DNA from 2 places in the Desulfotomaculum defluvii genome. Region 1 is predicted to be linked to the other one. Evidence: a T-box and tRNA genes for the amino acid it is inferred to sense, from the RefSeq annotation. Region 1 holds a T-box; the other holds one or more tRNA genes.
The links. The T-box of region 1 lies ahead of ileS (isoleucine--tRNA ligase). A T-box ahead of a tRNA ligase gene usually reads a tRNA of that ligase, here a tRNA-Ile.
Positions count from the first base shown of each region.

Region 1 (14,941 bases):
AACTCAGTGGCCATTGGTTTAAGAACTTCTGCCACTTCTCCTGCCATATAAAGGTCTAATTGGGCTTCCAATGCATTACCAATAACTTTATTCTGACGGGCTACTTCCAAAGCCTTTAATACCTCTTTGCGAATTTCATGGATTTTATCCCATTTCTTCTCCAACTCAATATCCAAATACTCCACATTCACTTCGGGCATATCTAGCAGTTGCACACTAACAGCACGTTCTCCCACCACAGGCATGTATTTGTAAATTTCCTCGGTGGTAAAGGCCAGTACCGGAGTCAACAGGCGTACTAAAGCATCCAATGCCTCGTAAAGAACAGTCTGGGCTGCTCGACGCTCTAGGGAACCCGGCACGGCGGTATAAAGACGATCCTTGATAATATCCAAATAGAAAGCACTGAGGTCCACAACGCAATAATTGTGTATGGCATGGTAAACAACGTGAAACTCATAATTTTCATAGGCAGCCAACACCTGCTTAATTAACTTGTGTAGTTCCATTAGGGCCACACGATCTAACTCAGGCAATTTCTCATAGGCTACCTTATCCTTAGCAGGATCAAAGTCGTAAATATTACCCAGTAGGAAACGGGCAGTATTTCTAATCTTACGGTATGACTCGGTCATCTGCTTTAAAATATTCTGGGACAAGGCTAAATCAGCTCGGTAGTCGGCGGAGGATACCCATAGCCGCAGGATATCTGCACCCATCTGACTGCAGATTTTTAAGGGATCCACTACATTACCTAGAGATTTAGACATCTTGCGTCCCTTTTCATCCACGGTAAAGCCGTGGGTTAATACAGCTTTATAGGGGGGTTTTCCTGTCACCGCCACAGATGTTGACAAAGAGGAGTTAAACCAACCCCGATGCTGGTCACTGCCTTCCAGATAAAGGTCCGCAGGACGCTGTAGCTCCGGCCAAATTTCAGGTTGATCTAGCACGGCCAGGTGACTTGAACCAGAATCAAACCAAACATCCATGGTATCCATTTCTTTGCTGAAATCCTTGCCCTTGCCACAGTGAGGACAGGTCAGACCAACTGGCACCAATTCATTGGCTTCCTTGGCAAACCAGATATCGGCACCATGTGCTCTAAATAGACTTTCAATGTGGGTAATGGTTTCCTCAGTGATGATTTCTTTACCACAATCATTGCAGTAAAAAATGGGGATGGGCACACCCCAGGTCCTCTGACGGGAAACACACCAGTCGCCACGACCCTCTACCATATTGTAAATACGATCTTCACCCCAGGAAGGTACCCATTTTACATTGCGGATGGCCTCAAGTGCTTCTTGACGGAAACCATCCACCGATGCAAACCACTGCTCAGTGGCCCGGTAGAAAATAGGTTGCTTACAGCGCCAACAGTGGGGGTACTGGTGTTTAATATTAACGTGGCCCATTAAAGCATCCCGTTCTTTTAATTCTTCGACGATGGACTTGTTGGCATCCATAATAAACTGACCCTGAAACTTACCACCCTCGGCGGTAAATTTACCACGGTTGTTAACAGGAGCCAATACAGGCAGTCCGTACTTTTTACCAACCTGGAAGTCTTCTTCACCATGTCCTGGTGCTGTGTGTACCGCCCCAGTTCCTGCTTCCAGTGTTACGTGTTCCCCTAAAATAACCAGAGACTCTCTATCTTCAATAAAGGGGTGCTGACAAATAATCCGCTCCAGTTGTTCCCCTTGATAGGTGGCCAAAACTTCAATCTCTTCAGCTTCCACAGCTTGTTTGAAGGCTTCTAGTAATTCTTTGGCTACAACAACTTTCTGTCCCTTCAAAGAAGCCAGTACATATTCAAATTCTGGATGCACACTGATGGCTACGTTAGCCGGTAAGGTCCAGGGAGTGGTGGTCCAGATTACCACCGCTGCATCTTGGGGTAAAACACCCTTTCCATCCTTTACAGGGAATTTTACATAGATAGACGGAGAAGTTTTATCTGCATATTCTACTTCTGCCTCAGCTAGAGCAGTTTCACAGCTGGCACACCAGTATACTGGCTTTAGGCCCTTGTAGATATAACCTCTTTTAGCCATCTCACCAAAGACACGAACCTGGGTAGCTTCGTATTTAGGTATCAGGGTATAATAAGGGTTTTTCCAATCACCCCTGACCCCTAGACGTTGGAATTCTTCACTTTGTGTGTTAGCCCACTTTAAAGCATAATCTTTACATTTGGCTCGAAACTCTACTGGGTTTACTTGGTGGCGGTTAAGACCCAATTGTTTAATAGCTTGTTGCTCAATGGGCAGACCGTGTGTATCCCAACCTGGTACGTAGGGGGCATCATAGCCGCTCATGGAACGGTATTTGACAATCATATCCTTTAACACTTTGTTTAAAGTATGTCCTAAGTGAATATGCCCATTGGCATAAGGGGGGCCATCATGCAGAATGAACTTGGTTTTACCTTTGTTTTTTTCCTGTACTTTGTTGTAGAGGTCAATCTCCTCCCAGTACTTTTGAGTTTCCGGTTCCCTCTGGGGTAAGTTTCCACGCATAGGGAAACCTGTTTGAGGTAAATTTAGAGTTTTGCCATAATCCACCTGTATTTCACTCCTGACCTTTGCATTTAATTAAGAAAAAATAAAAGCCCGTCCCAAAAGGGACGAGCTATTTTACCCGCGGTACCACCCTCATGAACAGGCTAAGCCTGAACACTCGATACATTGATAACGGCAACGCAACCGGCCTAACCTACTCCCTGTTTTCAGGTTTCAGCAGGGCACCTCCCGGGTGATCTTCAAAGGATGGTGCTGATCCGGATTCCACCAAGTACCGGACTCTCTGTACAGTTACCAACCATCTACTATCCCATTCAAAGGTTCTGTAAATATTCATAAACAGAATTATTATAACCAAAAGCAAGCAGAAGGTCAACATTTGCAAATAATTGTCGCACTAGCTGTTAGCTGTTAGCCTTAGTCTACGACTAAAGGCTAATAGCTAATGGCTAACAGCTAAGTACAGAACGTACCATTGCTTCACTGACTCCCCGTACCCGGACCAATTTATTTCGACCAGTATGACCTGAGATAATTTCAATGTTAGATTTAGCTATTCCAAAAACCCCCGCCAAAAACTTACAGCAAGCTTCATTGGCAGCCCCATCCACTGGAGGTGCAGTCAGACGAACTTTTAAGGCTCCCTCCATCTCACCAGCCAGGCTGTTTTTAGAAGCCCTTGGCTGAACCCGTACCTTTACCACAACCCCATTTTGATCCTCTTTAATGTCTATCATCCGGTCCACCCCCAATTAGCCATTAGCTTTGAGCCTTTAGACTTTACTTTTGAGCCTTTAGCTATCTGAAAAATGTCCCGACAATTCAACGATACCGTAAGTGACATTTTGTTTAAAACTAAAATTAGCCGTCAGCTCATTTACCCATGGCTGTGGGCTTTTTTGCTTTTAGCTAATGGCTAATAGCTATATTATGCCGTGCTCCCCTCATCCACTGCCTGTATTTTCCCCTCAACGAGCTCCATCTGGGATTCTAACAGGGCTTTAAATTTTGCCCTAAAAACATTGGCTTGTTTCTCCAGATGACGATATTCTACCAAAATGGCTTCAACCCTTGCTTCAGCCATTTTTAGCATCTCCTCGGCTTTACGAGATGCATCCTTCACCATACAATCAGCCTCGTCCTCAGCCTTCTGAGTAATGGTTTGGGCCGAAAGTTTGGCCTGCTCTAGTAGAATTCTAGATTCCTGTTCAGCATTATTCTTCATATCTGCAGCACTTTTTTGAGCCATCACTAAGGTGCGCTGTAAAGCATCCTCTAAATCCCGGTAATGGACAATGCTTTCTTGACTCTGGCTTAATTGCTCTTTTAACTCCTGATTTTCTATATACATTTTTTCATAGTTGTCTTTTATTTTTTGCATCCATGCATCTACTTGTTTGGTGTCATAGCCCCTTAGGACTTTGGCAAACTCCTTTGCCTGAATCTCCACTGGCGTCAAGTAACTCATTTTGAAACACCCCCGCTGCTATTTTACCTTGGGAGCTTGTCCCAAGCTATAAATAACGTTTTAATACTATACCTATTCGACCACTTTTGGTGTTTCCTTTAATCTCAGATATTTCTACTCTCCCCCGCCCTCGTATAGATAGCATATCTCCACTTTGGACCGGGGCAGCCAGATTTGAACAAGTATGCCAATTTAAGTTTAGTCTTTCCGCTTGTATTTCCCTAGCAATGCGGCTTCTGGAGGTGCCAAAACCAGCTGCGGCCACAGCATCTAAACGGAGGGAGGCAACAGTTGTTTTGATTTCTTTCACTTTTAATTCCGGTAATACTAACTCCATGGGGCCAATTTCCCTAACTTCCACCCCAACTTTATGAACTTTGGTCAAATTTGTCATTAGGTAGGGAGCAACTTCCTGAGCTACCATCACCTGACAGCCCTTAGGGGTAATAATTAAATCCCCAACCATTTCACGTTTTAGGCCTAATCCTAATAATGAACCTAAAAAATCCCGGTGATTAACCTTCACCATTTTAAAATTACCTTCTACTTCCAAGATGGTAATTTCATAATCGATGTCTGTACCATCCAAATAGTCTGGGAAAATGGCCGTACGGGCTCTTTCTGCTATTTCGTAGCCACCATAGGTGGCAAAATCTAAGTCTTGCATTCTTTCCAGCAATGAAATGATGAGACCCGTATGATACGGGTCATAAAAATGGGTTAACTGAGGAGTATGATTTTTTAATACAGTTTCCACTGTGTCTAAAACCTTTGTCAATATAGCCCTTTCATCAGAACTAGTTACATGACCCACAAGGGACTTGCGATCCAGCCTCATTTATCTTACCAAGTTAAAAATAAAGGATTGAATCATTCTTAGTACTAAGAAAGCTACAATCGGAGATATATCAATCATCCCAAGGGGCGGTATCACTCGTCTAAAAATATTTAGATATGGGTCAGTTGTTTCGTAAAGGAATCGGATTATTGAGTTATGTGGATTGTGTGGAAACCAGGATAATAAAATTCTTGCTAACAACATCATCTCATAAACCCAAAAAGCTACCTCGAGAAAAGATAATAAACTGTACATGGTTCACCCCGTCATCTTTTAACTTTTTATGATTTGGCCCAGGCAAAAATACTTTTTTCTTTGGTTTCTTTTCTTGTCTCATTAGCTATATCAATATTACTGGGTACAAAGAGAAAAATATTTTGCCCAACCTTCTGCATGTCACCATTTAAGGCAAAGGTTGCTCCGCTAATGAAATCCACTATACGCCTCGCCTGGTCAACACCAGCCTTTTCTAAATTTACCACAACGGCTCTCCGGTTTTTTAGGTTTTCCGCTATCTGGTGTGCCTCATCAAAGGATGCCGGTGCACAAACAACCACTCTAAGTTGACGACCTGAGTGAATACTAACAACAGGCGCGTTTTTCCTTTTTACCTGCTGCAGGTTTTCTTTCTTATCTTCGGCCACCCTTTCTTCTGGTTGTTCTTCCGTTTCATCAAATCCGATAAAACCCAGAATTTTATCAAACATACCTATAGCCATCCAATTCCCTCCTTTAGTACCTACTGCCAAAAATAGCCGTTCCTATTCTTACCAGAGTCGCCCCTTCTTCAATGGCTACCTTATAGTCATTGGTCATACCCATAGACAAATGCTCCATACTTACTCCCGGAATATCCCGCAAACCATTGGCAAGCTCTTTTAACTGTCTGAATACTGGCCTAACTTCCTCGGGATTATCCACAAAAGGTGCAATGGTCATTAATCCTTGGATTACAACACCGGATAGGGCTGCCGCATCTGAAACAAAATCGCGCACCTCTCGGGGTGCTAGACCAAACTTTGTTTCCTCCCCGGCCACATTGACCTGTACCAATACTGGTGTTACAATACCCGCTGCCAATGATTTTTTGTCAATCTCTTCAGCCAACGTCCAGCTATCCAATGAGTGTACCAGTGCAACCTGACCCATTATATATTTTACTTTGTTGGTTTGCAGGTGACCGATTAAATGCCAACGGGCCCCGTGTACTTCTGGAAACTTATTCTGTAATTCCTGGACTCTGTTTTCTCCTAAATTAAGAACCCCTGCAGCAACACATTCCTTTGCTTTGGCCGCAGAGACATTCTTTGTCACTGCAATTAATGAAATCTCTGCGGGATCTCTCCCAACCTTTAGCGCACTTGCAATAATTTCTTCTTTTATAACTGAAAGATTATTAGCGATACTCAATGTCTTTCCCGCCTTTTCTAAAGTTTGTCCCCCTCCCGGACAAACCTTGGATTGACTACATAGGATATACCAGGCTGTATATCCGTACCTTCAATTGCTGCTTGTCCATCTAAACGACCATTTATATTCACAGGCACCCAGCGGACAAGGCCCTTCCAAATAATATACAAACCTTCTTTGTTATCCCTACTTACCAGTGCTTCTTCCTGTATAAGTAAACCCTCGGTCTCCCCTGTGATAATTTCAAAGTTGATTTTTCGGTGATGTAGGATTTCATCTGGATAATTTTTTAAGACCAAGATGAAACCTTTCTTTTCTGCTTCGTTTAACAATTTATCTACCTTTGCTGAAACCAGTTGATTTTCCCATTGTAGTTTTAGTTCTTTGTCCTTAAGCTGTTGCAGCTGTTTAAAATTCTCAGTTTGAAGTTCACCGGCTAAAAATATTGGTGCCAAATTATCAATCACTTTGGCTACAGGGGCACCTTTTTCAACATTTCCACCTACTGGTGAATCAGTGCCAGTATTTATTTTATCCAAAGGTGGTATTTCAACAACATCTAAATTGCCAGGAACTAAAATAGTTTCCAGTCCATCAATATGTCTACAAAACATACCACCATGGGGAGCATTTACGGCATACTGTTTTAATCCCGAGATAGTATCCATACTAGGTGCTTCCAATATACCAAGGGTAGTACCCCCTTTTGCCCTTTGACCATCTGAAATAGAATACTTCATTACTCCCTTTAGAGGAGCATGGATAAGGTATTCATGCTTAATCAATACGGCTTCTGCTAAAATTTTTCCTGTAAGTTGCCCAGGCTCTAGGGCTTCAATGCGTGCAAAACTTCTATATATAAAGCCCTTAAGACCTAACAAAAACCAAAACAATAGAAGTAAACCTAAACAAAGAAATATCACCTTTATCACTAGCTTTTTTCTAGAACCTCTTTTTTTTGACTTGCTAGCATTTTTTGGGGTCAAAAGTATCACCTGCCTAAATATGCCAGTTAAAACTTTTCGACGGGGTAGCAAAGAATTCCTTTGTAAAAAAAACACCCATTAGGGCGTTTTTTCCTATTTTCAATTGATTAACTCTCCTTATTCTACTGCAAATATCTGTGCCTACAAGGGCAAGGTAAAAATAAAGGTACTACCTTTGGAGTTGCTTTTTGCGTAAATTTTCCCACCATGGGTCTCAACAATGTGCTTACAAATTGACAACCCTAGACCTGTACCCCCCATCTCTCTACTTCTGGCCTTGTCAACACGGTAAAAGCGCTCAAATACCCGAGGTAAATTTTCTTCTGGAATACCTATACCAGTATCAGACACTGCCACTTTCACTTCTTCTTTGTTAAAGGTAATTGAAGTATAAACCTTTCCACCGGGAAGGGTATATTTTATGGCATTATCAAGTAGATTAATCATGACCTGCGATAGGAACCCCTGATCTCCGGGTACGGTGGGCAAATGATCCTGTATCTCCGTCGTTAATGTAATATTTTTTTCTTTGGCTCGTCCTTCAAACATCGTCATCATATTCCTGATTAGCTCAGCCAAATCAACAGGTTGTTTACTTAGCTTAGTGCTCCGATCTTCTAAACGGGACAGCTTTAATAGATCATCGATAAGATTTGCTAAGCGTTTCCCTTCGGCACTGATAATCTCCAAAAATTTTCGGGCAATTGTTGGTTCCTCAATGGCTCCATCCAATAGGGTTTCCACAAAACCATTAATGGATGTGAGGGGTGTTCTCAATTCATGGGAAACATTTGCTGCAAAATCAGTCCTCATACTTTCCAACTTCCGTCTCTCCGTTACGTCGGTTAGAAGACCAACTACCCCAATCTTCTCATCATTATTTCCCTTTAGGGGCGTAACATGGATACGAAACAACTTAGGCTTTGGTGTTAAGACCTGTAGTTCACTATTGGCAACCGGCTGCATCTCATGCAGCGCCTTTCTAAAAAGCTCTTCTAATTCGTGATTACGAATAACTTTTATAAGTTTATACCCTAGCCAATTTGATGCTTTGATGTTAAATATACCCTCTACCACGGGGTTGATCAAAATTACATGACCATGCTTATCTAGGGCAATGACCCCGTCCGCCATACTGTTTAAAATAGCTTGGGCACGGTTTCTTTCTTCGGTAATTACGTTTAAATTTTTTCTAAGTTGCCGGGCCATGTAGTTAATACTCCAGGCCAGATCATCTATTTCCTCTTCACCTTCTACCCGGATCTCAGTATCCAAAAAACCCCCAGCCATTTCCTGGGCTGCAGAGGTAATCTGTTCAACTGGCTTAATTAACCGTCTTAGCGTCAACCAAGCCATGAAAACTGTAATCCAAAAGGCTCCTAGCAGAACGGTAAGAAAATTGACCATGCCAAAGGAAAAAAGTAAAGTAAGCAGAAGATAGATAAAAAAAAGGCAGGCATAACTTGCTAAGGTTCGCTGCCTAATCCCCTTTAACACCCTTCTACTACCTCCTTGAAACGATAGCCGACTCCCCTAACAGTCTCAATAAATTGAGGTGCATTAGGTATTTGCTCCAATTTTTGTCGGATATGACGAATATGAACGTCTACCGTTCTAGAGTCACCGCCGAAATCATAACCCCAAATTTGCTCCAATAAGAAATCCCTTGTAAATACCTTGCCAGGGTTTTTAGCCATATACCTTAATAGCTCAAATTCCTTAGGCGTAAGATCTTGTTTTATGCCATTGTATGATACAATAAACCGCTCTTGGTCAATGGTTAGCTTGTCCACCGTAATTTTACCCGCATCATCTGATGCCTTATTTTCTACAGTGTGCCTCCTTAGGCGCGCCTTAATGCGGGCCAACAGCTCCCGTGGGCTAAAGGGCTTGGTAATATAATCATCTGCTCCCATTTCCAAGCCCAAGACTTTATCTAATTCCTCACCCCGGGCACTGAGCATAATGATGGGGATAACACGGGTGGTGCTTTGCTGATTTAAAGTGCGGCAGACAGCTAGACCATCCTGACCTGGCAGCATGACATCCAATAATATAATATCTGGAAGTTCTCTTTGGGCCATTACCAAGGCCGCATCCCCATCAGCAGCTAGAATTACTTCAAATCCTTCCCGTTCAAGATTATACTTAATTAACTCACGGATGGGTTGTTCATCATCCACCACAAGAACCTTGGGCATTACTTATCCCCTTTCTTTCGATTACTTTATCATAATCAATGATGCCATCCGACCAGTTTTTCCTTTTTCTGCACGATGAGAAAAAAACATATCATTATGACAAACAGTACACAGCCCGGCTGTAGTAATATTTTCCTGTTCAATTCCCGCCTCCAATAAAGCACTGCGGTTGGTTTCCCACAAGTCCAGTTGCCAGTGGTTGTCACCTACAGGTGTAAGCAGCTTTGGCCATTCTTTAAACTGGCTGGCTACCATTTGTTGAACTGGTTTATCCACTTGATAACAGCAGGGACCAATGGCTGGCCCAATTCCTACCAGAATATCCCTGGAGCTACAGCCAAAGGCCTTCATCATCTGCCGCACTGTTTCAGCGGCAATTCGCTGTACCGTCCCGCGCCAACCTGCATGAGCTAACCCCACGCATATTTTCACTGGATCATAAAAAAGTAGCGGTACACAATCAGCATAATAGCTGGAAAGAGGCACACCGGGTACATTAGTAATCAAAGCATCTGTGTCCGGTAAGGCTGTTTCATAATCAATGGCCCCCAGTCCACGGTGTTCTGTACCAACTACTTTGACCCGTTTGCCATGTACCTGAACAGCTGCAACAAGATCTTTATGGTTAATTCCCAATGCTTGGCAAGCTATTTTACGGTTGGTCCTAACATGCTCTGGATTATCACCCACATGAAAGGCCATGTTTAATTCTTGATAGGGTCGCTCACTAACGCCCCCCAATCTTGTAGTAAAACCATGGACAATTCGATTTTCCTTAGCAAAAGCATTGAACCGGATAAACTGACAATTATCCTTTTTGTCAACGGTTATTCCCTGCATTTAACTCAACCGCTCCTTAGCTAATATTCTCGTTAACATCCTCCTGTACAACCTCATTTATCTGGGCCTCAAACTGGGCCAATTGGCGTAACAGCACGGAATACTGGGTAGGAGACAGATTTCCCTGCATAATTCTGGACATCTTTTCATTAATGCTATGCCAGGTATCAACAAAAATTTCTGGCACAACTTGTTTTGGCAGATCGGGTGTCAAGTCGATTTTTTCTAACCAACCCGGTACTTGTGCCGAAATCCCTGATGTACTAATTAATCTTGTCAATTCAGCCGCAGCAGTGGTTTCACCATGCACCACAAATACCTTTTTTAAGTCTTTGGAGAACTGTTTTACCCAATTCAATAAGGCTGGTTGGTCGGCATGGGCAGAATAGCCATCGATATGGCGAATTTCCGCCTTGACGGCAACTTCCTCCCCGTGAATCCGGACTGTTTTTTCACCAGAGAGAATACGACGCCCTAGGGTTCCCTCTGCCTGATAACCCACAAATAAAACCATACATTCTGAACGCCAGAGATTATGTCGTAGGTGGTGTTTAATTCGCCCGGCATCACACATGCCACTGGCGGAAATAATGATGGCCCGGCCATTGTAAAAATTTAGTTGCCTTGATTCTTCCATAGACAGGGTGGTCTTGATGTTAGACATTTCCAAAGGGTTGTGTCCTAGGGCAATTAATTCCTTGGTTTCCTGGTCATAAATTTGCGTATTATTACGGAAAATTTCCGTAGCCCGGATGGCCATAGGACTATCTATATAAAGTGGCATATCTGGAATGGCATTTTTTATACGCAATTGATTGATACTGTACAGAATATCCTGGGTTCGCCCAGCGGCAAAGGCAGGGATAATTAACTTGCCACCCCTTTTATGGGTATCAATAATGGCTTTTTGCAGGAGCTCCAATTTGTTATCGATATCTTCATGCACTCGGTTGCCGTAGGTGGATTCCATAATGACATAATCTGCCTCAGCAATAAAAGAAGGGTCTTTAATAAAGGGTTGGTTTGTATTACCAATATCCCCGGAAAAGACGATCTTAGTTTCTTTGTTATTCTCCTTTACCCACATTTCAATAATAGAAGAACCTAAGATATGTCCGGCATCTCTAAAACAAACCCGAATATCCGGACTAATAGGAATCACCTCATTGTATTGAATCCTTTCAAAATAATTTAACGCCCGGGCACCATCTTCGGCGGTATAAATAGGTTCTATGGTTTTCCGTCCCTGTCGACGGTACTTACGGTTCTTTCGTTCAACCTCCATCTCTTGGATGTGCCCACAGTCAGGTAGTAATATTTCACATAAATCTACAGTGGCTGAGGTGGCAATAACTTTCCCTTTGAAGCCGTGCTTGATAAATTTAGGAATCAGACCACTATGATCAATATGGGAATGAGTCAATAAAATAAAGTCAACGCTAGAAGGTGCCAGAGGAAAATTACGGTAGTTGCGCTCTTTTATTTCCTTGGAGCCTTGAAACAAACCACAATCAACCAATAGACGGGTAGAACCTGTATCTACTAAGAAGCAAGAACCTGTAACGGTTTGGGCTGCTCCCAAAAACTGAATATACATTTATATAACCTCCCCCGTTCTAAACTCTACTACTTATTTCTTGAAAATATTACGAAAACCTTCATTTTTTTAGCTATTTGCCCTTAGCTTTTGGTCCTTAGCTTTTGGCCAATAGTAAAGGGCTAATAGCTAACTTGACAAATCTGTAAGATACTTTTACTCTAAGTATGGTCATACTATTGATGTTTAACACGGAGGTGTTCACTATGCCTATATATGAATTTCGTTGTAAACACTGTGACCATCGGTTTCAGAAACTCTGCTCCCTAGGTGAAAACGGAGAAAACATTGCCTGTCCTTCTTGTAAAGCTGATAACCCTATAAGGGTAATGTCTGGTTTTACTCTAAACAATCCTGGCGCACTAGCGGGTAGCCGTGGTGACAGTTGCCGTGGTTGTACTTCCAGTAATTGCGATGGCTGTAGAAGCTAATCCCCGGGGATGAAAATTCCCCCGGGGATTTTTCTTTATAGACTTAAGCAGCGTACTTCAGCCATATCAATACGGATACGGCTTCTGTTGGTAGGGCGGGGAGTAAAGGTGAATACCAGTTCTGCATTTACCGCTGTACCGGGAACATCCCCTGTGGTAAAGGTAAATAATTCGAAGCGTTCATCTTCAATAATAGCTGGTGAAAAAGGTCCTTGAGGAGCTACACCAACCACCCTACCGGACCTGTCACGGAAAAGTGCTTGAATGCCAAATTGGAAGTTACCAACGCGGGAACCCTCGACATCTTCAGCGACCCGGAAACTTATCCGGTTATTACTACCAGCCGTGATAGGAAAGGTTTGAGAGAGTGTCGATCGTTCACTGGGGTCATTACCCATCTCTACTGAGTATCGACCACTAAAGGCAATGTTAGAACGACGAACATTACTGGCACTCCAGCCAGCTGGCTGAGTAGCTGTACGCCAGCTTTCAAAACTGCTATTAGTTAGCAGGTTTTCACCAGTACAGGCACCGGGACCAGGTGGTCTTGTGGGTTGTGGTGTCGGTGTAACTCCAGCGCGAATTCTAAATCTTCCTCTTATGGACTGATTTCTGAAACCTTGGGCAACATTAATAGCATCTAGAATAAAATTACCCGCTGCAACCTGGTTACCTAAATTATTAATTTGATCCCAAGTATAACGGTAGATAGCATATTGATTTGGACGAATTGTTACAGTACCGGATTGTTGAGTAAAAAATCTGCCTCGGGAGTAACGCCAAACCTCAACAAGGTCGGCAGCCCTGCGGACAATCAGATCAAACCGTTGGCCGGTGGAATATCGTAAAGTAATGGGACGGTTGGTTACATTGATTTTGTATAGAGTAATGGGAATCCGTTCCCCCCGGGCGAAATCACCATCACCAATCACTAAAATATACAGCAAACCATTCACTAGTCTGCTAGTATATTGGGCACCACTAATACCTTGCACCCTTAAGACGGTATTAATGGTGGTGCTGTACTGAGTGGCTAATTGGGATTCAATTTGATTGTCAAACTGATTGGATAGTTCAGCTGCTTCTTCTTGATTCTCGTTACTGATGATGTCTTCTTCTCCATTGGGAACCGTTAATTGTTGTCCCACATTAATCAGATTAATGTTTGAAACCTGAGGATTTAATTGTTGAAGTTCCGAGATTGAAATGCCATATTGCTGGGCTATTCTTGAGAAAGTATCCCCTGGTTGCACAATATATACTGCCATCACTGTCCCTTCCTTTCGACAAAAGTCTTTAGCACATTCTATGCCGCAATAAAGGAAAGTGTGAATGCGACAGCGGGGACGGTTCTCTCTGTCGCATTTTAAGTTTGTGACTTTATGATTTTTGCGACAGGGAGAACCGTCCCCGCTGTCGCACAATCGTACGCATTAGACTAACTATAGCTATGCATCCCAGGCATCAGCCAGGTAACACCAAACAGGGTAAAAATCACTGCAACAAAGCCAAAGATGGCAAGCCAGGCAGTACGTCTTCCCTGCCAACCTCTAGTAAAACGCCCATGCAAGAATAGGGCATAGACCAGCCAGGTGATCAGTGCCCAGGTTTCCTTAGGGTCCCAACTCCACCAGGTACCCCAGGCCTGTTCGGCCCATACTGCTCCAGTGATCAATACCAGGGTTAGGAAGACAAAACCAAAGGCAATCACCCGGTACAGTAGTTTATCTAATGTTTCTGTGTTTGGTAGTAGGGAGACCCCCTGGGCTAAGGCTGTATTGCCAGGCCCACTGGAACCAAGGGATAGTGGCTGGGTATCTCTGATTAAATAAAGTACACCAATCCCAAAGGATACCCCAAAGGCACCATAGGCCAGCACTGCCGTAGCCACGTGGGAGTGTAACCAATAACTTTGTAAAGCAGGCATCAGGGGTCTCACTGCGCCATTCATTATGCTAGCAGCTGCCAATAACAGCACCGCCACTGGCACAACCACCGTACCCAGTAAAGGTACCGGATGTTTTTGCTGGGTGACTAGGTAGGCTAAAATAACACCCCAGGCAAAAAAGATAACAAACTCGTACATATTGACAAAGGGTAACCGTTGAACGGTTATAGTTCGTATGATCAGGCCTGCTGTATGGGCTAGAAAACCTATCCCCACAGTTAGGATGGCCCATTTAACCAGTGGCAATTTTTCGGTTACAGCATAAATCAAAAATAGCATGGCCCCTAGGGCATAAAGACAAAGGGTTGCATCAAAGGTAAGTTGTTCAGTTATTGGTATCATGTGTGAAGAGAACACTCCTCCTGGGAAATCCCACTTAGTTTTTCTAATAGCTGTTCTTCTTGTTTCTTTCCCCATATTCGGTGCTGGGCGGCCAATCGAAGCTCTGTACCTGAGGTGCTTGGGCCTAGGAGCAGCCAAATTTGATTAGGCTTAACATAAAGACATACGGGTAATGCCATTAGGAACAGGATAAAACCCAACCATATGAGGGGTAAACCTGGGTCCTTCTTTATCTGTAAACCAGTATAGGGGGTACGGTTTGTGAAGACCACTTGGTTATCCATTAAATCGATTGGCACTTCCAATTCTGCTATACCCATGGAAAAGGGCATTCCATTGCTGTAAACAACAT
Region 1 covers NZ_BAAHYV010000008.1:294,535-309,475, reverse strand. Annotated here, with positions in the region: gene ileS (isoleucine--tRNA ligase) at 1-2,570, opposite strand, end outside; T-box leader at 2,626-2,855, opposite strand; gene ACYQ03_RS16875 (DUF167 domain-containing protein) at 2,978-3,265, opposite strand; gene ACYQ03_RS16870 (DivIVA domain-containing protein) at 3,457-3,996, opposite strand; gene ACYQ03_RS16865 (YlmH family RNA-binding protein) at 4,043-4,834, opposite strand; gene ACYQ03_RS16860 (YggT family protein) at 4,835-5,089, opposite strand; gene ACYQ03_RS16855 (cell division protein SepF) at 5,116-5,553, opposite strand; gene ACYQ03_RS16850 (YggS family pyridoxal phosphate-dependent enzyme) at 5,567-6,244, opposite strand; gene ACYQ03_RS16845 (biotin/lipoyl attachment domain-containing protein) at 6,262-7,239, opposite strand; gene pnpS (two-component system histidine kinase PnpS) at 7,372-8,727, opposite strand; gene ACYQ03_RS16835 (winged helix-turn-helix domain-containing protein) at 8,721-9,431, opposite strand; gene pgeF (peptidoglycan editing factor PgeF) at 9,453-10,271, opposite strand; gene ACYQ03_RS16825 (MBL fold metallo-hydrolase RNA specificity domain-containing protein) at 10,288-11,868, opposite strand; gene ACYQ03_RS16820 (FmdB family zinc ribbon protein) at 12,075-12,299, shown strand; gene ACYQ03_RS16815 (BsuPI-related putative proteinase inhibitor) at 12,335-13,567, opposite strand; gene ccsB (c-type cytochrome biogenesis protein CcsB) at 13,738-14,589, opposite strand; gene ACYQ03_RS16805 (cytochrome c biogenesis ResB family protein) at 14,586-14,941, opposite strand, start outside.

Region 2 (14,941 bases), on a different contig from region 1:
GCCTTAGTAAGAATACTCAGGGCAGGGAACGGCAAGAAGAACCCTGTCCAATAAGGACTGGATTTCAGCGTGATAGGGATAGAATTATTCATTCTAAGGCATTTCGAAGACTTAAACTTAAAACACAGGTGTTTATTATCCCAGAAGGGGATCACTATCGCACCCGTTTAACCCATACCCTAGAGGTAGCTCAGATTGCCAGAACCTGTGCCAAAGCTTTAGGACTCAACGAAGACTTAACCGAAGCTATTGCCTTAGGCCACGATTTAGGACACACTCCCTTCGGTCATGCCGGTGAAAATGTCCTAGATAGCCTCTATGAGTTGGGTTTTAAGCATAATGAGCAGAGTCTCAGAGTAGTAAAATATTTAGAGGGTGACCATGGCTTAAACCTTACCTACGAGGTTCTTGACGGTATTTTGAACCATACTGGTCCCCATAAACCTAAAACCCTAGAGGGGCAAATTGTAAAAATAGCTGACAGAATAGCCTATATCAATCATGACATTGATGATGCCCTAAGAGCGGGAGTATTAGAAATCAGAGACATTCCCTGGGATTGTTTAAGTGTACTGGGAGTAAGACATAGTCAACGCATCCATACAATGGTGTATGATCTAATACAATTCAGCATGGGCAAATCAGAAATAGGTATGAGTAAACAAATTCACGAGGCTATGAACAACTTAAGAACCTTTATGTTTGAACATGTATATATTGGTTCTGAGGCCAAAAAAGAAGAAGAAAAGGCAAGGCATGTGGTGAGAGGACTATATCTTTACTATGTTGAAAACTATCACCATTTACCCCTTGAAATGCGAAATAGGATAGAGCAAGAGGATGTTTCCAGAGTGGTAGTAGACTATATCGCTGGTATGACTGATCGTTTTGCAGTGGCTCAGTACAAAAAACTATTCATTCCTAAAGGATTTCCTTTAGAATAAGTTAGTGTTTATATTAGATGCAAATATTGGCAATAATAGAGCTGTTGCCATTAGAAAAAATGTCGAAGTGTTGCAGGAGATTTTTTAATCGTAGCGAATAATCTTTAAACTGTAGTTCGGATTCCGGGAGCATTCCAAGAACAGGAAAAACCCCCTGTCCATTAAACCAAAACAAGGAAGGAAATAAAGGGGTGATTTTATGGCTGGACGGATTCCGGATTCTGTAATAGAAGAGATTAGGCAAAGAACTGACATTGTCGAAGTTATATCTAGGTATATTAATTTGGAAAAACGCGGTAAGAATTATCTGGCCCTTTGCCCCTTTCACCAGGAGAAGACACCTTCCTTTAACATAAACCAGGAAAGGCAGATATTTCACTGCTTTGGTTGTGGCGTTGGGGGGGATGTCTTTAAATTTCTAATGATGGTGGAGGGTCTTTCTTTCCCCGAGGCTGTAAGGTCCCAGGGAATAAGAATTGGTATTGATGTTCCTGAAGAGGCTACACCAAAGGATAATATCCAGCAAGCTAAGAAAGACAGAGCATTAAAAATATATGGCCTAGTAAGAGATTTTTACCGTTTCCTTTTGACTAAAGATGTAGGCATTCCGGCAGTAAAATATTTAGATTCCCGAAATATCACTGGTACCACCAGAGAAAACTTTGAGTTAGGTTATGCACCCCCGGGGTGGGATTCATTAACCAGATTTTTAACAGCCAAAGGTATTTCTGGAGAAGAGTTGACAAAGCTAGGTCTAGTACATAAGAAGGAATCCGGTGGTTATTACGATAGGTTTAGAAATAGAGTTATGTTTCCCATTTGGGATAGTCAGGGGCGGGTTGTGGGCTTCGGTGGCAGAACAATGGGGGATGATTCTCCTAAGTATCTAAACTCGCCAGAAGGGGAATTTTTTAAAAAGGGTCAACTTCTTTACGGCTTACATATAGCCCGTAAAGGTATTAGAGAGCTAGGGTATGTTGTTTTAATGGAAGGTTATATGGATGTAGTTGCAACCTATCAGCATGGTGTAACCAATGCTGTAGCATCCTTAGGAACTGCCTTTACCCGTGAGCAGGGAAAATTACTTATGAGTTATACCCACGATGTTGTTATAGCTTATGACTCAGATAATGCCGGGGTCAAGGCAGCAGTTAGATCAGCAGACATCCTGCAAGATTTAGGCTGCCAAGTCAGAATTGCTACCATAGTTGGAGCAAAGGATCCCGATGAGTATATTCAAGCTTATGGACTGGAAGGTTGGCAAAAGGTAACTAATCACGCAATGCCAATGGTCCAATATAAGTTATTGCAGGCAGCACAGAAACACGGCCTACAAACTCCAGGTGCAAAGCAAAGAATTCTTCAGGAGGTGCTACCCAATTTGGCTTCTGTGGCCAGTGCCATTGAATTAGAAGATACAGTTAAACAAACGGCCACAGTTTTGCAAGTCAACTGGGAGACTGTGCTGGAGGAAATTAAAAATTATAAAAAAAACACTAGAAAAAAACCTTTATTCAAGGATAATTCTGCAAATAATAGTCATAATATACCAAGTATGAGGAAATTTTTGCCTCAGCAGCCAAAGGACGCGAGATCTGTTGCTGAAGCAGGTATACTACGATTAGTCATAGAAAAAAATGAATTTCTAAATTATATTCTTAAGAACTTAGGCACTAATTTCTTTCAAAATAGTTTATACCAGAAAATATTTGATGTATATCTCGAGAAGGGACAAAATTCAACCACGAAATTATTGGATGAGTTAGATGAAATATCCCAAGGGGTTGTAAGAGGTCTACTGGTTCAAGAGACTCCAGGAGAAAATGTAGATCAAATACTTTCTGATTTTATTAATACCATAAAAAGATCCAGTGAAAAAGCAAAACTTGATGAATTGTTAATGCAATTGGCTGCGGCGGAGAAAAGCGGAGATACCGAAAGGGTAATTCAGCTGAGTCGTAAGATTAATCTTATCATGAAATCAGAGGGGCCCGAAAGGGGAGTGGCAACATGAGGGACGAAGCGAAAGTAGAACAAATTAAAGGATTAATTGAAAAAGGCAAAAAACGCGGGGTACTAACATATAACGAAATCATGGATACCCTTCAGGGTACCGAATTGTCGCCAGACCAAATTGACGACATTTATGAAAAGATTTCCGCTATGGGTATTGAAGTTGTCCCCTTAGCCAGCGATTTAGAGCCTCTGGAAGTAGATGATTCAGTGGACAATACACCTGAGGAAGAGGTCGAAGTAGAAGTAGATTTAAGTATTCCTGAGGGTATTGGTATTGATGACCCCGTTAGAATGTACTTAAAGGAAATTGGCCGGGTACCACTTCTATCCCCCGAAGAGGAAATAGAACTGGCCAAACGCATGGAGCAAGGTGATGAAGAGGCTAAACGTCGTCTTGCTGAGGCTAACCTGCGCCTAGTCGTAAGTATTGCCAAACGCTACGTGGGCAGAGGTATGTTGTTCCTAGATTTAATTCAGGAAGGGAACCTAGGCCTAATTAAAGCCGTAGAAAAGTTTGATTTTCGTAAGGGCTTTAAATTCAGTACCTATGCAACTTGGTGGATACGTCAGGCCATCACCAGGGCCATTGCAGACCAAGCTCGCACCATACGAATACCTGTACACATGGTGGAAACCATTAATAAGTTAATCCGTGTATCCAGGCAATTGCTTCAGGAACTGGGCAGGGAGCCATCGCCCGAAGAAATTGCTAAGGAAATGGACATTTCCGGTGATAAAGTCCGGGAAATTATGAAAATTGCCCAGGAACCTGTTTCACTGGAAACTCCTATTGGTGAAGAAGAAGATTCCCACTTGGGCGATTTTATTGAGGACGCAGATGCCCGAGCACCAGCAGAAGAAGCTTCTTTTACTCTGTTGCGCGAACAATTGGATGAAGTTCTTAAGACCTTAACTGACCGTGAGCAAAAAGTACTAAGACTGCGTTTTGGCTTAGATGATGGTCGTGCCAGAACACTGGAAGAAGTAGGGCAAAAGTTCGGTGTCACCAGAGAACGTATTCGTCAGATCGAAGCAAAGACCTTACGGAAATTACGTCACCCTAGCCGTAGCAAGAAGTTAAAAGATTATCTAGATTAAAAATAAGAAAAATGAAATATTGGGTTGACCTCACAGGGTTGTTTTAGTATAATAACTTTCGTGATGATGCTCCTCGATAGCTCAATGGTAGAGCAACCGGCTGTTAACCGGTAGGTTGTAGGTTCGAATCCTACTCGGGGAGCCAAATATAAGGGCCTATAGCTCAATGGTGGAGCATCCGGCTCATAACCGGCTGGTTCCAGGTTCGAGTCCTGGTGGGCCCACCATCTTAGAAGTGGGATATGAGAGGTTGGAAGTGAGAAAACCTCTTCAAATTAAATCTCACCTCTAACTTCTCACATCTCACCTCTCAAACGGCCCCTTGGTCAAGTGGTCTAAGACACCGCCCTTTCACGGCGGTAACACGGGTTCGAATCCCGTAGGGGTCACCAAATAAGATATGGGCGATTAGCTCAGCTGGGAGAGCGCCTGCCTTACAAGCAGGATGTCGGCGGTTCGATCCCGTCATCGCCCACCAAAAAAGCCTTACTCTTTTGAGTAAGGTTTTTCTTTTGTTAAGAAGAAAAAGGGGAAGGTTTGTATGCTTTCCTTCCCCATTTTTCGTAATAGCTTAATTCTTAAACTTCTCAATATCTTTTTGTTCGTTGTTTTTCTTGCGCAAAGTAGTTAAAACACTACTTAAATGCTGCTCCATTGCCTTTTTTGCTTCATCAGCTTTGTGTTCAATAATAGCTGTCAAAACACGCTCGTGTTCATCAATGGAACGAACAGCACGTCCTGGTATAAGGTGGGTTTCAATGGTGTTTCGATCCATCATATCGAGAATGTTTTCTGTTAATATGGCTATGACTGGGTTTTGTGATGCTTCAGCTACCAACAGATGGAAGTTGTGGTTTAATTCTGCGAATCTTTCAGGGTAGTCAGCTTCATCGATGGTTCTAGCTTCCTCCAAAAGGGATTTAAGTTTAATATATTCCTCTGGGGTACAACGTTCAGCGGCCCAAGCAGCTGCAGCCTTTTCCAAAAGAATACGGACTTCATAAATGTACTCTAGAGTATCTTGATGGTAATGTAGAAGTTGTGATAGATGTTGCCCGACCATATTACCATCGGGAGTTGCCACAAAAATACCAACTCCGTGTTTAACTTCAAGTAGACCAATACCTGCCAAGGTTTTTACAGCATCTCTAATCACAGTACGGCTGACACCTAAATTCTCCGCCATGTCACGCTCTGTGGGAAGACGGTCTCCAGATTTTAATTGTCCTGTATTTATAAGGTTTTTAATATAACCAGCAACCTCGTTACGAAGGCTTTCACCGCGCCCAATTCGATTGTTAAACATATAGACACCCCTGCTTTTTATCCTTAAGAGGTAATACCTTTAAAAAGTATATTACAGTATTTCACAATATCAAACAATATGTAATCGTAATAATTTTAACAATTATATAATAGACAAAAAGATTAGAAAAAATCTAGATAAAATTTAGTTTAATAATATGGGAAATTAATTTTGTCGAATTAGGTCGTGTCAATGACATTTTCTTATTGACTAATTAAGTTATCAATTGTACAATCTTTTTAGCTGGTATTACCACATACCTAATAAAACATACCTAATAAAACATACCATGTGGAAAAATTTATCTTAGTATAAGAATTTTTTTGTGGCAAATTACCAAAAATAAAGTAGCTATGATAATTGCTACACATGAGGTGAGTAAATTGAAAACCGTAGTAACTGAATTAATCTGGGAAGAGGGTCTGGAGATCCTTAGAGAATTAGGGGAGGTTGTTTACGACCAAAATCTTTGGAAAAGTGACAATTTAGCTGAAGCTATCAAAGATTGCGATGCCCTGATCGTAAGAAACCAAACAAAAGTAACTGAAGAATTAATGGCTCAGGCCCCTAATTTGAAGGTTATCGGACGTTTGGGTGTAGGCTTGGATAACATCAATGTTGCTGCAGCCAAAGCCAAAGGTATTCCTGTGGTGTTTGCTCGTAATGCCAATGCTGTTTCCGTTGCTGAATATGTTTTTTCGGCTATGTTTTCCTTCTCCCGTCCACTGGAAAAGGCTACTCAGGATGTTAAACAGGGTAACTGGAACCGTAAACTCTGGACTAGGGAAGAAATCTATGGCAAAACACTGGGACTCATCGGCGTAGGTGAAATTGGTGCAAGATTAGCTTCCCGAGCTAAGGCCATGGGTATGAATGTACTTGGTTTTGACCCGTTTTTGCCACCCTATGAACTTGCTTGCACAGATATCGGTGTATGCATGACTTCTTTGGAGAAAGTATTGGCCGAGTCTGACTATGTAAGTTTGCATGTTCCTTTGAATGATAAAACCAGAAACTTAATTAATAAAGATAGCCTAAGCACCATGAAAAAAACTTCTTACATAATTAACACTGCCCGGGGTGGCGTGATCAATGAAGAAGATCTTTATGAAGCACTAAAGGCCAACACCATCGCAGGTGCTGCCCTAGACGTTTTAGCAAAGGAACCACCAACAGGCAATAAACTGCTGGAGTTAGACAACGTAATCTTGACACCACATATTGCTGGGCTTACAGAAGAAGCGCAGGTTCGCACCTCAGAACTGGTGGCCCGTGAATGTATCAAGGTTTTACGTGGTCAAGGATCCATGTGCGTAGTAAGGTAATTCTAAGAACCGGAGGGTGAACAATGAATTTTTCTGCAGGAAAATTGCTTGAATTCTGCTCCAACCTCTTGCAGGGTGTGGGTGTTCCTAAGGCAGATGCCGACATTGTAGCAGAGGTATTAGTAGATACAAGTCTAGAAGGTCTAGATACTCATGGCATTAGCAGGCTTCCTATTTATACAACCCGCATTCAAAATGGTCGGATTAACCCCAAAGCCAGTATTAAAGTGAACAAAACTGCTCCTGCTGTTGCGGTGGTTGACGGTGATAATGGTTTAGGGCAATTAGTCGGTGTAAAAGCAATGGAAGTGGCCATTAACTTGGCTAAAGAAGTTGGCATGGGCGGTGTAACAGTAAAACACAGCAATCATTATGGGGCTTCTTCCTACTTTTGTAAGCAGGCTGCGGCTGCTGGTATGATTGGATTTGCCTTTACCAATACACCATCTGGCATTCCACCCTGGGGTGGTAGAGAACCATACTTTGGTACCAACCCCATTGCCTTTGGTTTTCCCAGCAAAGAGCAGCCAGTTGTGGTAGATATGTCCTCCAGCATTGTTGCCAGAGGTCATATTATCTTAGCTTCCAAACAAGGCAAACCAATTCCAGAAGGATGGGCCATTGATAAAGATGGTAAACCAACCACCGATGCCAAGGCTGCTTTAGCCGGTGCAGTGCTGCCAATGGCAGGTCCTAAGGGTTATGCCATGGCTCTGGCTGTGGAAATCATGGCGGGTGTTCTAAGTGGGTCAGCCGTAGGTAAGGAAGTTGGTTGGATTTATGATGAAAGTACCAAACCAGTAGATATAGGTCACTCCTTTATGGCACTGGATGTATCAAAATTTATGCCTATTGATGAATTTAATGACAGAATGCAGCAAATGATAAGGGAGATTAAAGAGACGCCAAAAGCGGAAGGGGTAGAAGAAATCTTTATCCCTGGAGAGCGCAGAACTAATAAAGCCAATACCCGTAAAGTAGAAGGCGTTCCTGTACCCGACCAATTACTAAATGAATTAAATCAATTGGCTGAAACAGTAGGTGTACCAACTTTAGGCTAAGGCAAAGCTTTGCAGGAGCTGTAATTCCTACCGCCCTGTAAAAAGTTATAAAACCCCAGACAAAAAAGGAGGAGTTTCAATTGATTAAGTTTTTAGTACACGACCCCGAAGATATGGTTGGGGTTGCAGTGGCTGATATTGAAGCTGGTGAAACTGTAACCGGTAAAATTCAAGACTCTGATCAAACCATTGAAATTAAAGCCATTAGCAACATTCCCCTGGGTCACAAAATCGCCCTTAAGGACATTGCTAACGGTGAAAGAATCATCAAGTATCACATCCCCGTTGGTAAAACCGTTGCTGACATTAAAAAGGGTGAACATGTACATACTCACAACTTAAAAACTGAAAGGTGGTAAATATAATGAACATCCCAACTTTTATGGGCTATCGCCGTGAAAATGGCACCGTTGGTTGCCGTAACCACGTAATTATTTTACCTGTTGACGATATCTCTAACGCAGCTGTCGAAGCAGTGGCCGCTCACGTTCAAGGCACCATGGCTTTACCTCACCCCTATGGTCGTCTGCAGTTTGGTGAAGACTTAGAACTGCACTTCCGTACCCTGATTGGTACTGGTTGCAACCCCAACGTTGCTGCTGTAGTTGTTATCGGTATCGAACCCAACTGGACCAACCTGATTGTTGAAGGTATTGCCAAGACTGGTAAACCAGTTGCTGGCTTCTCCATCGAGCGTCACGGTGACTTCAAAACCGTGGAAATGGCTTCCTGGAAAGCTAAAGAGTTTGTTCAGTATGCCACTGAATTACAAAGAACTGAGTGCAGACTGGATGAGCTAACCGTTTCCACCAAATGCGGTGAGTCTGACACCACCTCTGGTTTGGCTGCCAACCCCTCCATCGGTCGTCTGTATGACCGTCTGGATCCCATGGGTCTGACCCTGTTCTTCGGTGAAACCTCCGAGTTAACCGGTGGTGAACATCTGGTAGCAGATCGCTGCGCTACCCCCGAAGTAAGAGAAAAATTCATGAAGACCTGGACCGATTATAACCAGTTCATCCTTGACCAAGGTGTAGACCTGTGCGGCACCCAGCCCACCCAGGGTAACATTGCCGGCGGCTTAACCACCATTGAGGAAAAAGCCCTTGGTAACATCCAAAAGATCGGTAAAGTAGCAAAGGTACAAAGCGTACTGGCACCTGCCGAAGCACCCCAGGGCAAAGGCCTGCACTTCATGGATACTTCCTCGGCTGCTGCTGAGTGTGTAACCCTGATGGCTGCTGCTGGTTCTGTATTACACTTTTTCCCCACCGGCCAGGGCAACATTGTAGGTAACCCCATCATTCCTGTAATCAAAGTATCTGCAAACCCCATTACTGTAGAAACCATGTCTGAACACATTGACGTAGAGCTAACTGGTATTCTACGTGGTGAAATGGATCTGGATGGTGCAGCAGATAAGTTAATGGAAATGATGATTCGTACTCTGAATGGACGTAACACTAATGCTGAAACTCTGGGTCATAAGGAATTCGTTCTGACCAAGCTTTATCGCTCCGCTTAATTCAGTAGGGTATTTACTGAAAGGTAAAGGTACTGACTGAATGTCAGTACCTTTTGCCAATATTAAATTAAGTACAATTAATCTCAGTGAACCTTATTTATTTATGCGCTTAAAAGGTAAAATATTCGGACTATTTACAAGTAGATTTTCTAGCTTTCTAGAAATTTAATAATTTAGCTCAAAAATTGGAGGGAGGTCTCTACGTGCGTAAGATTAAGCTATTAGCAATTGTTCTAACTTTAGTCATGGCCATTGGCCTTGTAACCGGATGTGCTGGCAACAAAGAAGGTGCAGATAAGGATGGCAAAGCAGCTGCTAATTATCCTGAAAAACCTGTTAATATGATTATTGCTTTCACAGCAGGTGGTTCCAGTGACGTACAAGCTCGGATTATGCAAAAATACTGGAACAAATATGTACCAGAACAACCCTGGGTCTTTGTTTATAAGTCTGGTGCCGGCGGATCCATTGGTTTTTCTGAAATTGCCAAGTCCAAACCTGATGGTTATACCATTGGTGGGGTAAACGTACCTCACATTAACCTACAGCCTCTAGGCCAGGGTGCTCAGTTTGGTGTTGATCAGTTTGATTACATTGCTCAGGTTGTAAATGACCCTCAGGTTATCGTAGTTAAAAAAGGTAGCCAATTTAAATCCGTTCAAGAAGTTATTGATTATGCAAAAGCTAACCCCGATAAGCTAAAAATGGGTATTGTGGGTACTTTTACTGGACACCACCTGACATTACTAGACCTGCAAGATAAGACTGGTATTAAGGTTGCCCAGGTTGTTTATAAAGGTGCCGCTGACCAGAACGCTGCTCTGCTGGGTGGTGAACTGGATGTCATGATTGGTAACTACAACGACGTAATGCGTAGTTTGGATCAAATGACTATTCTAGGTATTGCTACCGAAGAAAAGTATGAGGCACTACCTGATGTACCGACTTTGAAAGAATTAGGAGTCGATGTAGTATCTGACATTCGTCGTGGCTTTGTAGCACCCAAAGGAATTCCTGAAGAAAGTCTGACATTCCTGCGGGATACCTTCGAAAAGATTTGCAATGATCCTGATTACATCAAAGATATGGAAAAGGCTGGTCAGCCTCATGATTATATGAGTGGAGCAGACTTTGAGAAATTTGTTATGGAAGAGAATGAAAGAGCTAAAGAATTATTAACCAAATACGATCTGCTTAAGAAATAATTAGGATTTCTAAAGGGTAGGGAATAAACCCCTACCCTTTAAAAGAGATTTTCAGACTTATTGTTAAAGTTTTTAATAATATCCTGCAGATTATTACGAGAGTTCTTATAAAATAATTACCCGTAATGGTACCAAGGATCATCTGTGGAATTTATTAGGGAAGAATTCATGATATTTATACCATTAAATTCTTTACCAAACAATTAATTGAATACATGTACAAAAGTGTAATCCTTCAAATTAGTGCATAGAGGAACCATATTTGTTATATTAGTAACTGGACTAGTCCATAGCGCAAAAGTTCTTGTGGTTCCTATTACAATATGCTTATGAAAGAGGGTGGATAAGGTTGTTTGAACAAATGCTGGCAGGTTTGCTGAATGCATTGACTCCAATTAACTTATTAGTTGCTTCACTTGGCATGGCAGGGGGTATCATCATTGGTGCTCTGCCAGGTTTAACAGCCACTATGGGTGTAGCTCTAATGGTGCCCCTGACCTTTGCCATGGATCCTTCTACCGGCCTTGTTTTGTTAGGCGCCATTTATTCCGGTGCTATTTATGGTGGTAGTAACTCAGCCATCTTGATTAATACGCCCGGAACACCTTCGGCGGTAGCCACAACCTTTGATGGTTGGCCCCTTTGTCGTCAGGGTAAGGCCGATGAAGCATTGATTGCATCCCTATTTTCCTCCTCCTTCGGAGGTATCATAGGTACTTTGTTTCTGGCATTTTTGGCAGTTCCTATGGCTACCGCAGCCTTAAAATTTGGTGCTCCAGAATTTTTCTGGCTGTGTATCTTTGGTTTAAGTACCATTGCGGCCATGTCCATGGACAATGTGACCAAGGGTCTGATTTCCGGTGGTATCGGTTTGTTGATAGCAGGTATTGGTTTAGATCCAATGCTTGGTACACCCAGATTTACCTTTGGCTCTGATGCGTTAGTAGCAGGTATTGACGTAATTCCAGCCATGATTGGTTTGTTCTCTTTCTCTCAAGTTATTAGTTTGATCGGAAGTAAAGATAAATTTATCGCTGATTACAATCCCTCCAAGGGTGCAGCACAGAGGGTTGTAACCAAAATATTGAAAGATTGCAAAACAAATCTTATGCGTTCCTCCATTGTTGGTACCTTTGTTGGTATTCTACCGGGTGCTGGTGGTGAAATTGCTTCTATTATCACTTATAACGAAACTAAGCGCTGGGACAAAAACCCACAAAAATATGGTAAAGGTGCCATAGAGGGTGTTGTGGCCTCTGAGAGTGCCAACAACGCAGTTATTGGCGGTTCTTTAATTCCTATGTTAACTTTGGGCATCCCAGGTAGTGCGGTGGCTGCCATCATCATGGGTGGTCTGCTGGCCCATGGTATTGCCCCTGGCTTTAAGATCTTTTCAGAAAATGGTGATGTAGCTTACACCTTCATCATGTCTCTGGTTGTAGCCAACGTTTTAATGTTCTTTATTGGTTTAGCCTTAATTAAAGGTACGGCTCGGATTCTTAACGTACCCACCACCTATGTTGGCGTCGGTGTTGTTGTACTTTCTGTCATTGGTTCCTATGCCATTCGTAACAGCATGATGGATGTTGTAATGATGATAGTCTTTGGTTTAATTGGTCATTTTGGCAGCCGTATAGGGCTGGATACCGGTGCCATGGCCCTGGGACTTATCCTCGGCCACATTATCGAAGAAAATCTGGGTAAATCACTGGCCATTGCCGGTGCAGAAGGTTCCATTTGGACTGTTTTCTTTACCCACCCCATTTCCTTAGTGCTGATTATTTTAACCTTGGCATCTGTAATGACCCCTTATTTTTTGAAAAAACGTGCAGCCCAGTCAGTAGCAACTGAGGGAGGTGCTTCCAATGAGTCATAAAGTAGCGGATATCTTAACAGGTATTGTTACCCTTTTGGTGGCAGCAGCCTTTTATGTTCAGGGAACCGAATTGGAGTTTGAAAGCAATATATTTCCTTTGGTCATTGAAGTATTTCTACTGTTAACCGGTATTTATATGCTCGTCAGAGGATTTCTGGACAAGAGTGGAAAGTCTATGGGAGATACGAATATTGATTACCGTCGCGGCATGCTCATGGTACTGGCATCAGTAGTGTATGTTGCAGCAATTAGTTTTATTGGTTTTTATGTATCCAGTTTCGTATTCTTAGTGCTGATGTCTTGGTTCCTCAGTGACAAAGGCTTAAACTTGAAATCTTTTGGTATTTCTACTGTCTTTGCAGTGATCATGATTATCGCTGTATACGGCACCTTCTCCATGTTCCTAGATGTGCCGACTCCTGTAGGAATCCTTTTCTAAAAACCCTTATATCCCTTGTCAATAGGCAGGGGTTATAAGTTGCCGAAACCAACAACTTGAAAAGATTATTAGGTTGCGTACACATTGGGTAATACAATGGGTTGTATGGCTTGTGTTGACTTTGCTGTGATTCGTTTGAACAAACGGCTTATAGCAAAATCAATATAAAACATCATAAGGTACATGACTATTTGAATGAAGGGGGGAAACTAGCCAAATAATTTTTCTTAAAATACAGATTATCAATTAACATATCAAGGAAAAGAGGTGCTATGTAATGTTTGAACAAATGCTGGCAGGTTTGCTGAATGCATTGACTCCAATTAACTTATTAGTAGCTTCACTTGGCATGGCAGGTGGTATCATCATTGGTGCTCTGCCTGGTCTAACAGCCACTATGGGTGTGGCCCTGATGGTGCCCCTGACCTTTGCCATGGAGCCCTCAACTGGCCTTGTTTTGTTAGGTGCCATTTATTCCGGTGCTATTTATGGTGGTAGTAACTCAGCTATTTTGATTAATACACCAGGAACACCTTCGGCGGTGGCCACAACCTTTGATGGTTGGCCCCTTTGCCGTCAAGGTAGGGCCGATGAAGCATTAATATCTTCCTTATTTTCTTCCTCCTTCGGAGGTATTGTAGGTACTTTGTTTCTGGCATTTTTAGCAGTACCTATGGCTACCGCAGCCTTAAAATTTGGTGCTCCAGAATTTTTCTGGCTTTGTATCTTTGGTTTAAGTACCATTGCAGCTATGTCCATGGACAATGTGACCAAGGGTCTGATTTCCGGTGGTATCGGTTTGTTGATAGCAGGTATTGGCTTAGATCCAATGCTTGGTACACCCAGATTTACCTTTGGCTCTGATGCGTTAGTAGCAGGTATTGACGTAATCCCAGCCATGATTGGTTTATTTTCTTTCTCCCAGGTTATTAGCCTAATCGGTAGTAAAGATAAATTTATCGCCGATTACAATCCCTCCAAAGGCGCAGTAAAAAGAGTATTAACCAAGATATATAAGGATTGCAAAACAAATCTTATGCGTTCCTCCATAGTTGGTACCTTTGTTGGTATTCTACCAGGTGCTGGTGGTGAAATTGCCTCTATTATCACCTATAATGAAAGCAAACGTTGGGATAAAGATCCCCAAAAGTATGGTAAAGGTGCCATTGAGGGACTAGTGGCCTCTGAGAGTGCCAACAACGCAGTTATTGGTGGTTCCCTAATTCCTATGCTAACCCTTGGGATCCCAGGTAGTGCGGTGGCTGCCATCATCATGGGTGGACTGCTGGCCCACGGTATAGCCCCTGGCTTTAAGATCTTTGCCGAAAATGGTGATGTGGCTTACACCTTCATCATGTCCCTAATTGTTGCCAACATTTTAATGTTCTTTATTGGATTAGCCTTAATCAAAGGTACTGCCCGAATTCTTAACGTACCTACCACCTATGTTGGCGTTGGTGTAGTTGTACTTTCTGTCATCGGTTCCTATGCCATTCGTAACAGCATGATGGATGTGGCTATGATGATTGTCTTTGGTTTAATTGGTCACTTTGGCTCCCGTATAGGGTTGGATACCGGTGCCATGGCTCTGGGTATTATCCTTGGTCATATTATCGAAGAAAACCTAGGTAAATCACTGGCCATTGCCGGTGCAGAAGGTTCCATTTGGACTGTTTTCTTTACCCACCCCATTTCCTTAGTATTGATTCTGTTAACCTTGGCATCTGTAATGACTCCTTATTTCTTGAAAAAACGTGCAGCCAAGTCAGTAGCAGCTGAGGGAGGTGCATCCATTGAGTAATAAAGTGGCGGATATTTTAACAGGTATTGTTACCCTTTTGGTAGCAGCAGTTTTTTACGTACAGGGAATTGATTTGGAGTTTGAAAGCAAAGTGTTTCCTCAAGTCATTGAAGTATTTCTGTCATTAACCGGTATTTATATGCTTGTCAGAGGATTTCTGGATAAGAGTGGAAAGTCCATGGGCGATGCAAATATTCATTACGGTCGTGGTATGCTAATGGTATTGGCATCAGTATTGTATGTTATGGCAATAAGTTATATTGGCTTTTATGTAACAAGTTTTGTATTCTTATTACTAATGTCTTGGTTCCTCAATGATAAAGGCTTAAACTTGAAATCCTTTGG
Region 2 covers NZ_BAAHYV010000007.1:87,551-102,491, forward strand. Annotated here, with positions in the region: gene ACYQ03_RS07495 (deoxyguanosinetriphosphate triphosphohydrolase) at 1-944, shown strand, start outside; gene dnaG (DNA primase) at 1,144-2,958, shown strand; gene rpoD (RNA polymerase sigma factor RpoD) at 2,955-4,058, shown strand; tRNA gene ACYQ03_RS07510 (tRNA-Asn) at 4,129-4,203, shown strand; tRNA gene ACYQ03_RS07515 (tRNA-Ile) at 4,211-4,285, shown strand; tRNA gene ACYQ03_RS07520 (tRNA-Glu) at 4,375-4,450, shown strand; tRNA gene ACYQ03_RS07525 (tRNA-Val) at 4,461-4,536, shown strand; gene ACYQ03_RS07530 (FadR/GntR family transcriptional regulator) at 4,630-5,364, opposite strand; gene ACYQ03_RS07535 (hydroxyacid dehydrogenase) at 5,739-6,689, shown strand; gene ACYQ03_RS07540 (Ldh family oxidoreductase) at 6,713-7,750, shown strand; gene ACYQ03_RS07545 (UxaA family hydrolase) at 7,831-8,109, shown strand; gene ACYQ03_RS07550 (UxaA family hydrolase) at 8,115-9,275, shown strand; gene ACYQ03_RS07555 (tripartite tricarboxylate transporter substrate binding protein) at 9,479-10,480, shown strand; gene ACYQ03_RS07560 (tripartite tricarboxylate transporter permease) at 10,830-12,356, shown strand; gene ACYQ03_RS07565 (tripartite tricarboxylate transporter TctB family protein) at 12,346-12,795, shown strand; gene ACYQ03_RS07570 (tripartite tricarboxylate transporter permease) at 13,073-14,596, shown strand; gene ACYQ03_RS07575 (tripartite tricarboxylate transporter TctB family protein) at 14,589-14,941, shown strand, end outside.
Region 2: it encodes a tRNA-Ile, which carries the amino acid that the T-box ahead of ileS (isoleucine--tRNA ligase) is inferred to sense. The anticodon was not compared.